DNA from 4 places in the Levilactobacillus sp. FUA 3915 genome. Region 4 is predicted to be linked to each of the others. Evidence: predicted binding sites of a transcription regulator. Region 4 holds the regulator's gene; each other region holds the start of a gene.
The links. The regulator Rex, encoded in region 4, represses fermentation and respiration genes when NADH is low (regulators of the CRP and FNR family bind a similar motif). The targets are predictions, from matches to a motif close to TTGTGAANTANTTCACAA.
Positions count from the first base shown of each region.

Region 1: ACEPST_RS04475 (glycerol dehydrogenase) is a predicted target of Rex. The motif match lies at 1,259-1,276, and genes of this name have one in related genera.
Region 2: ACEPST_RS04970 (NAD(P)-dependent alcohol dehydrogenase) is a predicted target of Rex. The motif match lies at 913-930, and genes of this name have one in related genera.
Region 3: ACEPST_RS08140 (2,3-butanediol dehydrogenase) is a predicted target of Rex. The motif match lies at 1,365-1,382, and genes of this name have one in related genera.

Region 1 is NZ_CP168704.1:919,758-921,959, reverse strand. Features, by position in the region: gene ACEPST_RS04495 (GNAT family N-acetyltransferase) at 1-27, shown strand, start outside; gene ACEPST_RS04490 (DMT family transporter) at 16-330, opposite strand; gene ACEPST_RS04485 (DMT family transporter) at 333-656, opposite strand; guanidine-I (ykkC/yxkD leader) riboswitch at 713-810, opposite strand; gene ACEPST_RS04480 (hypothetical protein) at 870-1,112, shown strand; gene ACEPST_RS04475 (glycerol dehydrogenase) at 1,354-2,202, shown strand, end outside.
Region 2 is NZ_CP168704.1:1,021,200-1,023,401, forward strand. Features, by position in the region: gene aldA (aldehyde dehydrogenase) at 1-727, shown strand, start outside; gene ACEPST_RS04970 (NAD(P)-dependent alcohol dehydrogenase) at 963-2,087, shown strand.
Region 3 is NZ_CP168704.1:1,750,200-1,752,401, reverse strand. Features, by position in the region: gene ACEPST_RS08145 (sulfite exporter TauE/SafE family protein) at 1-222, shown strand, start outside; gene ACEPST_RS08140 (2,3-butanediol dehydrogenase) at 269-1,339, opposite strand; gene ACEPST_RS08135 (MDR family MFS transporter) at 1,446-2,202, opposite strand, start outside.
Region 4 is NZ_CP168704.1:306,338-308,539, reverse strand. Features, by position in the region: gene ACEPST_RS01855 (ABC-F family ATP-binding cassette domain-containing protein) at 1-460, opposite strand, end outside; gene ACEPST_RS01850 (redox-sensing transcriptional repressor Rex) at 817-1,452, shown strand; gene groES (co-chaperone GroES) at 2,133-2,202, shown strand, end outside.

The DNA.
Region 1 (2,202 bases), 610 kb from region 4:
AATCTGGTGTTGCCCTTAACTGATTAATTTCAAGCCCATGGTGGCGGCCAGAATGACCGTTACCCAGAGAAGCTTGCGCCAGTCCTTGGATTCGTGGAAGAATAGCATCCCGGTGATCACACCACCAGCCGCACCGATTCCGGTCCACACGGCATAGGCGGTACCCATTGGGAGGGTTTTGAGGGCCAATTCGAGGCCACCAAAGCTGAGGGTGAACGCTAAAATCATGAGTGCCCACAGCCCCCATTTTTTAGCGTGTAAGGCCCAGTTCATGAAGGTGACGCCCAGCATTTCGCTGAGTCCCGCGAAGATTAGATAGAGCCAAGCCATAATTATTTCGCTCCTTTCGTGGTGACTTGTAAGCCACCGATACCAATTAACAAGAGAATAATCAGGCCAACCTTGGCCAGACTGACGGGTTCACCAAACGCCAAGATGCCGACGCTGGTCGTTCCCAGCGTGCCCAGACCGACAAAGACCGCGTAGGCGGTGCCGGCGGGGATGTGCCGGCTGGCCCGAATCAAGAAATAAAAACTCAGATAGACGGCGATGCCGGTTACTAGCCATTCCCAGGGGGTCGTGGCGTGTTTGAATCCAACGACCCAACTAACTTCAAAAATTGCGCCCAAAACGACGATTAACCAATGTTTCCACATAGATAAGTCCTCCTTCTACAGAAAAAGCCTGCGAAACCTTGTCAGTTTATGACAAGATCTCCCAGGCTTTTTCCCTTCCGTGTCTGTGGTAGTTACCACAGGTTCTCTCTCGGACCAGACCCAACGGATTGGCGGAACCCTAGAGAACAAAAGTATTCAGTTTTGCTTGGCGTGGTTAAACGGATCGTTGTCTGCGCCTCCGGGTCGGCAAAAATGAGCCGTGACGCTGTGGGCGCACGCCTGGAGCCAAAGAGCGGTCTCCAGGCTTACTTTGAGCCTCTAGGGGGCGAGTCTCAAAGATATCAGTTGCCTAAGCGGCAAACCGCTAAAGCAACTCCCACGGCTAAGCTCATTTTTGCCGACCCTGCAGCTGACACGAGTTTAACCCGCAAGCAACGTTGCATCTTTGGTTTTTACCACCAGCAGATTGTTGCGAGCACCAAGCTGATTCGATAGCGCTAGTTTAGCACGGATGGCTGACGGGGGTCAACTACTTAGAGACTGTGACAGATTAAAGATAAATCAAATGTTTCTTACGAAATATAAAACTATTTCGTAAGAAACTATTGCAATAAAGCGTTTCCATTTGTATACTGTAGGTGTTGTGAAGGTAATCACACATAGTTGGTCACGATTCCGTTTTTTATTGAGGACAGTGACTTGGCGCTAGAATGAATACAGTTAGGAGCGATTTTTGATGACACAAATGTTTGGGAGTCCCGCTTCATATGTACAAGGCAAGGATGTTTTGTTCGACAGTGTTCAGTACTTAGAAAAATTAGGCCGCAAGCCAATCCTGATGGCCGATACCGCAGTTTACAAAATTGTGGGTGACCAGTTCAAAGACTACTTAAGTGATAACAAGTTTGATGTTCATAAGGTTGTTTTCCATGGTGAAGCTTCACCAGAAGAAATTGACCGGATTACCGGAATCGCGGCTGAATTTGGCGCCGATGTCATCATCGGTTTAGGTGGCGGGAAGACCTTGGATTCAGCCAAGGCTATCGCCGACAACCTCAAAGTGCCAGTGGCTATCTTGCCTTCACTGGCCTCAACCGATGCACCTTGCTCACGGTTATCCGTTATTTACAACGAAGATGGGTCCTTCAAGGCTTACCGCTTCTACGACAAGAACCCTGACCTGGTCTTGATCGATACGCGTTTGGTTGCCGGGGCACCAGCGCGCTTGTTAGCTTCTGGGATCGCCGATGCGTTAGCGACTAACGTTGAAGCCCAAGCGGTTGCCAAGGGTGACAACGACACCATGTTGGGCGCTAAGCAGACCTTGGTCGGCAATGCGATTGCCCAAAAATGTGAAGACACGTTGTTCAAGTACGGCCGCTTAGCATTAGCTGCTGTGAAGCAACACGCCGTCACCAGCGCTCTGAACAAAATCGTGGAAGCCAACACCTTGATGAGTGGGGTCGGTTTTGAAAGTGGTGGGTTGTCCGCTGCGCACGCCATTCATGATGGGTTGACCGCCTTAGACGGCCCGATCCACGACCTGACCCACGGGGAAAAGGTTGCGTACGGCACCTTGACCCAG
Region 2 (2,202 bases), 710 kb from region 4:
CAAGGTTTCCTTGGAATTAGGTGGCAAGGCGCCCGCTATCGTCTGCAAGGACGCCGACATCGACCTCGCTGTGCAATCCATCATCGACTCTCGGGTCGACAACAACGGTCAGCTCTGCAACAACTGTGAACGGGTCTACGTGCAAGAGGACGTTGCGGCTGAATTTACCAAGAAATTGGCTGACAAGATGGCCGCCGTTACCGTGGGCGATCCCATGAAGAACGAAGACATCGGCATGGGTCCTCTGATCAACCAAGGGGCCCTCGACAAGGTTGCCGGCATGGTCGACCGGGCCGTTGAAGCCGGCGGCAAGCTGGAAACTGGTGGCCACAAGGTTAAAATTGCCAACGGCTTCTACTACGAACCAACCGTCATTACCAACGTCAAGCAGGACTCTGAAATCGTGCAAGACGAAATCTTTGGTCCCGTTCTGCCAGTCTTGACCTTTAAGACCTTGGACGATGCCATCGACATGGCCAATGACAGTGACTTTGGCCTGACCTCTTCCATCTTCACCGAAAACATTGAGAACGCCATGCGGGCAGCTAACGAGCTCGAAGACGGCGAAACCTATATCAACCGTTTCAACTTCGAAGCCATGAACGGCTCCCACTCCGGCTGGAAGGAATCCGGTATCGGTGGCGACGACGGGAAGCACGGGATTGAAGAATTCCTGAACACCCACGTTATCTACCTGCAGGGTCACCCAGAAAAGACGCAAGCTTAGATTAACCATGAAAGAAGATAATTCCCTTTCGAATTATCTTTTTTCTGTAATTGTGAATAAAGCGTTACCATTTTTCAAATCTGGGGTCAGTCCCCCTTCAGGACCGTGACCGCAGTCCTAGCAAGCAGTTGTTAGGTTTAGCCTAAAAGTGGCGTCTACATGTAAGCGCTTGCTTTTAAGACTCATTGTGACATAATTATCAAGTGTAAATAACTTTTAAAACGAGGTGCCAATTATGAAGATTCAAGCTGCAGTTGTTGATAAGCAAAATGCTGATTTTGAAATTCGTGATGACGTTGAACTAGCTGACATGGGTGCGGACGATATCCAAGTCCACATGGTTGCCAGTGGGATCTGCCACTCCGATGAAGCTTTACGTACCGGGGTCGCCACCATTGACTACCCCATCGTCTTGGGCCACGAAGGTTCCGGGATCGTTGAAAAGGTCGGGCCAGAAGTTACCCAATTCAAGCCCGGCGACCACGTTGTCTTAAGTTTCTACGGTTGTGGGAACTGCAAGAGCTGTCTGGCCGGGATGCCAACGCAGTGTGAAAACTACGCTGCGAACAACCTGTCTGGGGTTCGTCCTGACGGGACCGCGCACTTCACTGAAAATGGCCACGATGTCGCTGACATGTTCGACCAAAGTTCCTTCACCTCGACCACGGTCGTTCGGGAACGGAACGCCGTTAAGGTCGACAAGGACCTTGACTTACGGAAGCTCGGACCGCTGGGCTGTGGCTACGTTACTGGTTCTGGGACTGTCCTCAACACCTTGAAGCCAAAGCCTGGCGACACCATCGCCGTCTTTGGGACTGGGGCCGTTGGGTTGGCTGCTATGATGGCCGGCCGCATCTCTGGTTGCACCAAAGTTATTGCCATTGACATTGTCGATTCTCGTTTGGACTTAGCCAAGGAACTCGGCGCCACCGACGTCATCAACAGCAAGAAGGTTGACGACGTGGTCAAGGCGGTTCAAGACTTGACTGGCGGCTTCGGTGTCAACTACGCGGTCGACACGACCGGTGTTTCCAGCGTCATCTCCAACTCCATCCAAGCTTTAGCACAAGGTGGGGTCTCCGCTGCCATCGCCGTTACCGACCAACACATCGACCTCGACACTTGGAACGACCTCTGTGTCAACGACAAGAGCGTCATCGGTGTTAACATGGGCGACTCCGTTCCACAGATCGACATCCCTCGTTTGATTGAATTCTACAAGCTGGGCATGTTCGACTTCGACAAGACTGAAAAGTTCTACAAGTTCAGTCAAATCAACGAAGCCAACGCTGATTCCGTTTCCGGGAAGACCATCAAGCCAGTTTTGGTCATTGATGACAGCTACGTTCCTGGTAAATAATCAGACTTAATTCTCGTTAATAAAACCGGGCTATCCTGTGAGGTAGTCCGGTTTTTTATGTGCTCGCAATTGTTTGCTCACATTTAAAAGTTTGTCCCCTTAATTAGTGGTAAGC
Region 3 (2,202 bases), 1.4 Mb from region 4:
CAAACATTTTTCCTGATTGACACCTTCTACATCACCAGTCTGCGGGTGGCCAGTGGTATCGTGACCATTCACCTGGTTCCCCTGATTCTGATTGGCATGGTCGGCGCCATCACCGGGACCATGATTGCCGCCCACCTGCTGAATCGCCTGAACGTGACGACCATGAAACGCCTGATTTACGTGTTCATTGGTCTCAGTGGACTCTATTACTTATTTATTTAAACTAAAAGGAAGCAACCGTGCTGGCTGCTTCCTTTTTTGGGTTTCACTACAGTTCAGGTGAAATTAAGATTTTGACTTGAGATTTGTCAACAGCCAACGTCTTCACCCCATCTTCAATAGCCCGATCAAGTGGGATTTTCTTCGTAATAATTTGATTAAACAAGTCTTGGTGTTGATTAATAATTTGCATAACAGCTGGGTAATCATTGTTGTAACCCAGCGTTGTCAAAATATCTAACCCCTGCATAATTAATCGGTTAGTCACATCCACCGTAATTGACTTAGCAAATAGAGCAATCAACATCACTTTACCTGCCTTTTTGACCGAGCGAATTGCGGTATCAAATGTTGCTTGAATACCAGCAGCATCGTAAACAATATCGACACCACCTGGCACTGCCTGCTTAATCGTTGTCGCAACATCGTCCTTTTCAGGATTCAATAGATCAGTCAAACCTAACTCTTTTGCTTTTTGTAATCGTTCCTTAGACACGTCAGAAATGAACACCCGAGTTGCCCCAGCAATCTTTGCCAAGGCCGCCGTCAATAAGCCAATCGGGCCGGCCCCCATAACTGCGACAGTTTGACCTTCACGTAGGCCACTCTTTTTAATAGCTTCGTATGCAACCGTCGTCGGTTCTGTGACGGCCCCTAATTCATAACTCATACCAGCTGGCATCTTGTGAGCAAAGAATTCACGAATGTTGGCATACTCTGCATAGCCACCGTCATCGGAGAAACCAATGAAATTACTACTACCGTCATCGCCAATGGCATTTTCGCAAAGATTATATTTTCCTGCACGACAGTTATCACAATGACCACAAGCAATCAGCGGTTCCACCGCAACTGGATCGCCCACTTTCAACTGGGTCACTGCCTGACCTACTTTGACAACTTCACCAGCAAATTCATGTCCCATTGTAATCGGGAGTTTCTTACCGCTAAGAGGATGCCGACTAGTCGGAAGGGTCAACCCTTCTGAATATTCATGCAAATCACTTCCACAAATCCCACAAAATTTCACCTTGATTTGGACCTGATCATCATTGGGCTCAGGGATGGTCACGTCTTCTAACCGAACGTCTTGTTTGCCATAGACTCTAACTGCTTTCACTGTTAGGAACCTCCTCAAAGATAGTATGTGAATTATGTAACTAATGATAGTATAGCTCTTTCAAAAGGTTAGTATCAAACATTTCCCCTCAATCAAAAAGCCCGACCTAGTCGGATTCGACCGGATCAAGCTTCGAAGACTTTTTCAATTGACGGGCCAGCAACCAGCAGACGAAGACCATCCCCGTCGACAATAGGTAGCTGAACTTGATTCCGACCAGCTGGCTGTTCATCGACCAGTGAATGTGGCTGGTACTGGTCAGACTAATAATGGCCACCAGGAGCGCCGTCCCAAAGGAAGCCGCCACCTGGCGCAACGTGTTGTAGACCGCGACCCCATCGGGAATCATTGGCAACGGCAACATCGACCAGGCGTGCGTCTGAATCGGAATCAGGACCAAGACCAGTCCCAGTTGCCGAATCGTTTGCCCCGCGACCACGTAGGCCATTGAGGCGTGACTCCCCGTGGCGCTCAACATAAGCGAACCACTCATGTCGATGGTCAGGCCAATCATGACCATCCGGCGGAAGTTATATTTATCATAAAAACGCCCACTCAGCGGCGAAATGATGGCCGTGCAGACCGACCCAGGCAGGAGTGTCAGCCCCGAGACGAAGGCACTTTGGTGAAACACGTTTTGGACCAGTACCGGAATGATGATGGCGTTCCCGTACATCGTGACCATCAGTAACATGTTGATGATCAGTGGTAAATTAAATTGGCGATAACGGAACACGTGCAAATTTAATAATGGATAGCGCTTGGTCCACTGGCACTTGACGAACAAGCCCAGCAGAATCACGCCGGCCACCAGGGGCACGACGCCTTTTACTGACCAGAACGCCGTCTCCCCCACGTTGGAG
Region 4 (2,202 bases):
CAAAACCGTGAAGAACACCGCGAATCTCGGCCTGGTAGCCGTACCCATTGTGGTCGCTAAAATCTTGTTGTAGCTGATCGTAGGTTGCACTGATTTGGGCAAATTGTTCCTCGTCGGCAATGATGGCGGGGTCACTCATCTGTGTTTCAAGTTCGTGAATCCGTTTCTCCGTCGCCCGGACCTCGGCGAAGACCTCCAGCATTTCGTTCCAAACCGTTTTAGATGAGGCTAAGCCGGCGTTTTGCGCTTGGTAGCCCAGGGTAAGTCCCCGTTTAGTGGTAATTTGACCGACATCCGGGGTGGTTTCGCCGGCAATCATTTTGAGCAGGGTGGATTTCCCGGCACCGTTGCGGCCAACTAGGGCGACGCGACCGTGTTCAGGGACATCCAGACTGACATTTTCAAACAGGACGGTGGCGCCGAATCGGCGGGTAACCTGTTGCACTTGTAAAAGTATCACGGTGAACCGACCTCCTTATATTTTTTAGTTTAATTCATGTTGATGGTTAATTAGTTATTCGTTGGTCAGCTGAAGCGAAAGCCACGAAAAAGCAAGTGGCGCGACGGCTCCCGGCTATTTTGGCCACCTACAGTGAGGGGCTGACCTGACCAACGCAGATACGTCTATTTTAGCATATTCTGGGATTAGACCGAAATTAGTAAAGAATTGTGAAAAATATTTGCAAATTCTTTCACAAGACCAGTGGTTATGCTATAATTTGTAAGAAAGTCAATTTCACAATCAGGATGTCATTTAGAGAAAGTGTTATCGCCGACTGGTGGTAACTCGTAATATTGATTAGGAGGTCTCGTTTTTTGACTGAACAAAAGATTCCCCGCGCTACAGCAAAGCGGTTACCCATTTACTATCGTTACTTAAACATTTTGTTGGATGCAGACAAGACACGTGTTTCTTCGACGGAATTGTCAGAAGCCGTTAAGGTTGACTCTGCCACCATTCGTCGTGATTTCTCGTACTTCGGTGCCCTCGGTAAACGGGGATACGGTTACGATGTTGAGAGCTTAATTAAGTTCTTTAAGAAAATTTTGAACCAAGATCGGCTGACGAACGTTGCCTTGATTGGGGTCGGGAACTTGGGCCATGCGCTCTTGAACTTCAACTTCCATCAAGACGGAAACGTGCGGATCAGTGCGGCCTTTGACGTGAACGCAGATATTGCCAACACGATTCAAAGCGGCGTGCCGATCTACCCCATGTCAGAGCTGCGGACACAGCTGGAAGAACAACAGATTCAAGTGGCCATCTTAACGGTCCCAGCCGACGTAGCCCAATCCGTCACAGATGACGCCGTTGCCGGCGGGGTGAAGGGTATCTTGAACTTCACACCACTGCGGGTCACGGTGCCTAAGGATGTCCGTGTGCAAAACGTTGATTTGACCAACGAATTGCAAACGCTGATCTATTTCTTGGAACACTACAACAAAGAATAATCAGGGAGTCGTAATCTATTCGTAGGTTGCGGCTTTTTTGTTGCCATTTGTGAAAGACTGCGGTCAAATTTGCCGAAATTGGTGAAAAAAGCCTTCACTTTGACGACTTTGTGATTGTGTACTTAAAAACAACTACGTTAACTGTGTCGACGGTCATCAGATTGGGGGCCTAGTCACTCAGGGGGCAACAGGGCCATACCCCCGCATGTTAGTGCTGGAAGCGACCGCTATCTTGGCCCGATGCCAAACTGATTGGTTTACCGAGCAGGGGAGCATATCAAATTAATGGCAATTTGTCAGGAGGTCGGTATGATAGGAAACAACGAGGATGGTCAGTCCAGCTGATGGGGACTTGAAAGTGGCGGGCTAGTGGCGCCAAGTTGGCCTAATTGCCGGCCGGTGGTGCCAGTTGCGCCCTGCCGCCCACTGGTGGATTTCCGTCTGACTGGAGGCGCTGCCAACGAGATGTTGCCGGTCTTCGTCTATGAATAAATTCATACAATGTGCGGTCATCCTTAGGCCCACAAGGCATCAGTGGACTGACCAATTAGCACTCGAGAATTTGTTTGCCAAATTCCTTGATTTTTACGAGGAAAAACCATATATTAGATATTGTGATTAGCACTTATGTTAGTCAAGTGCTAACAGTGCTAAAAAGTAAGTTTATTGGAGGGATTCAAGTGTTAAAACCATTAGGAGACCGCGTCATTTTGGATCAACCACAAGAAGAAGAAACTACGGTTGGTGGCA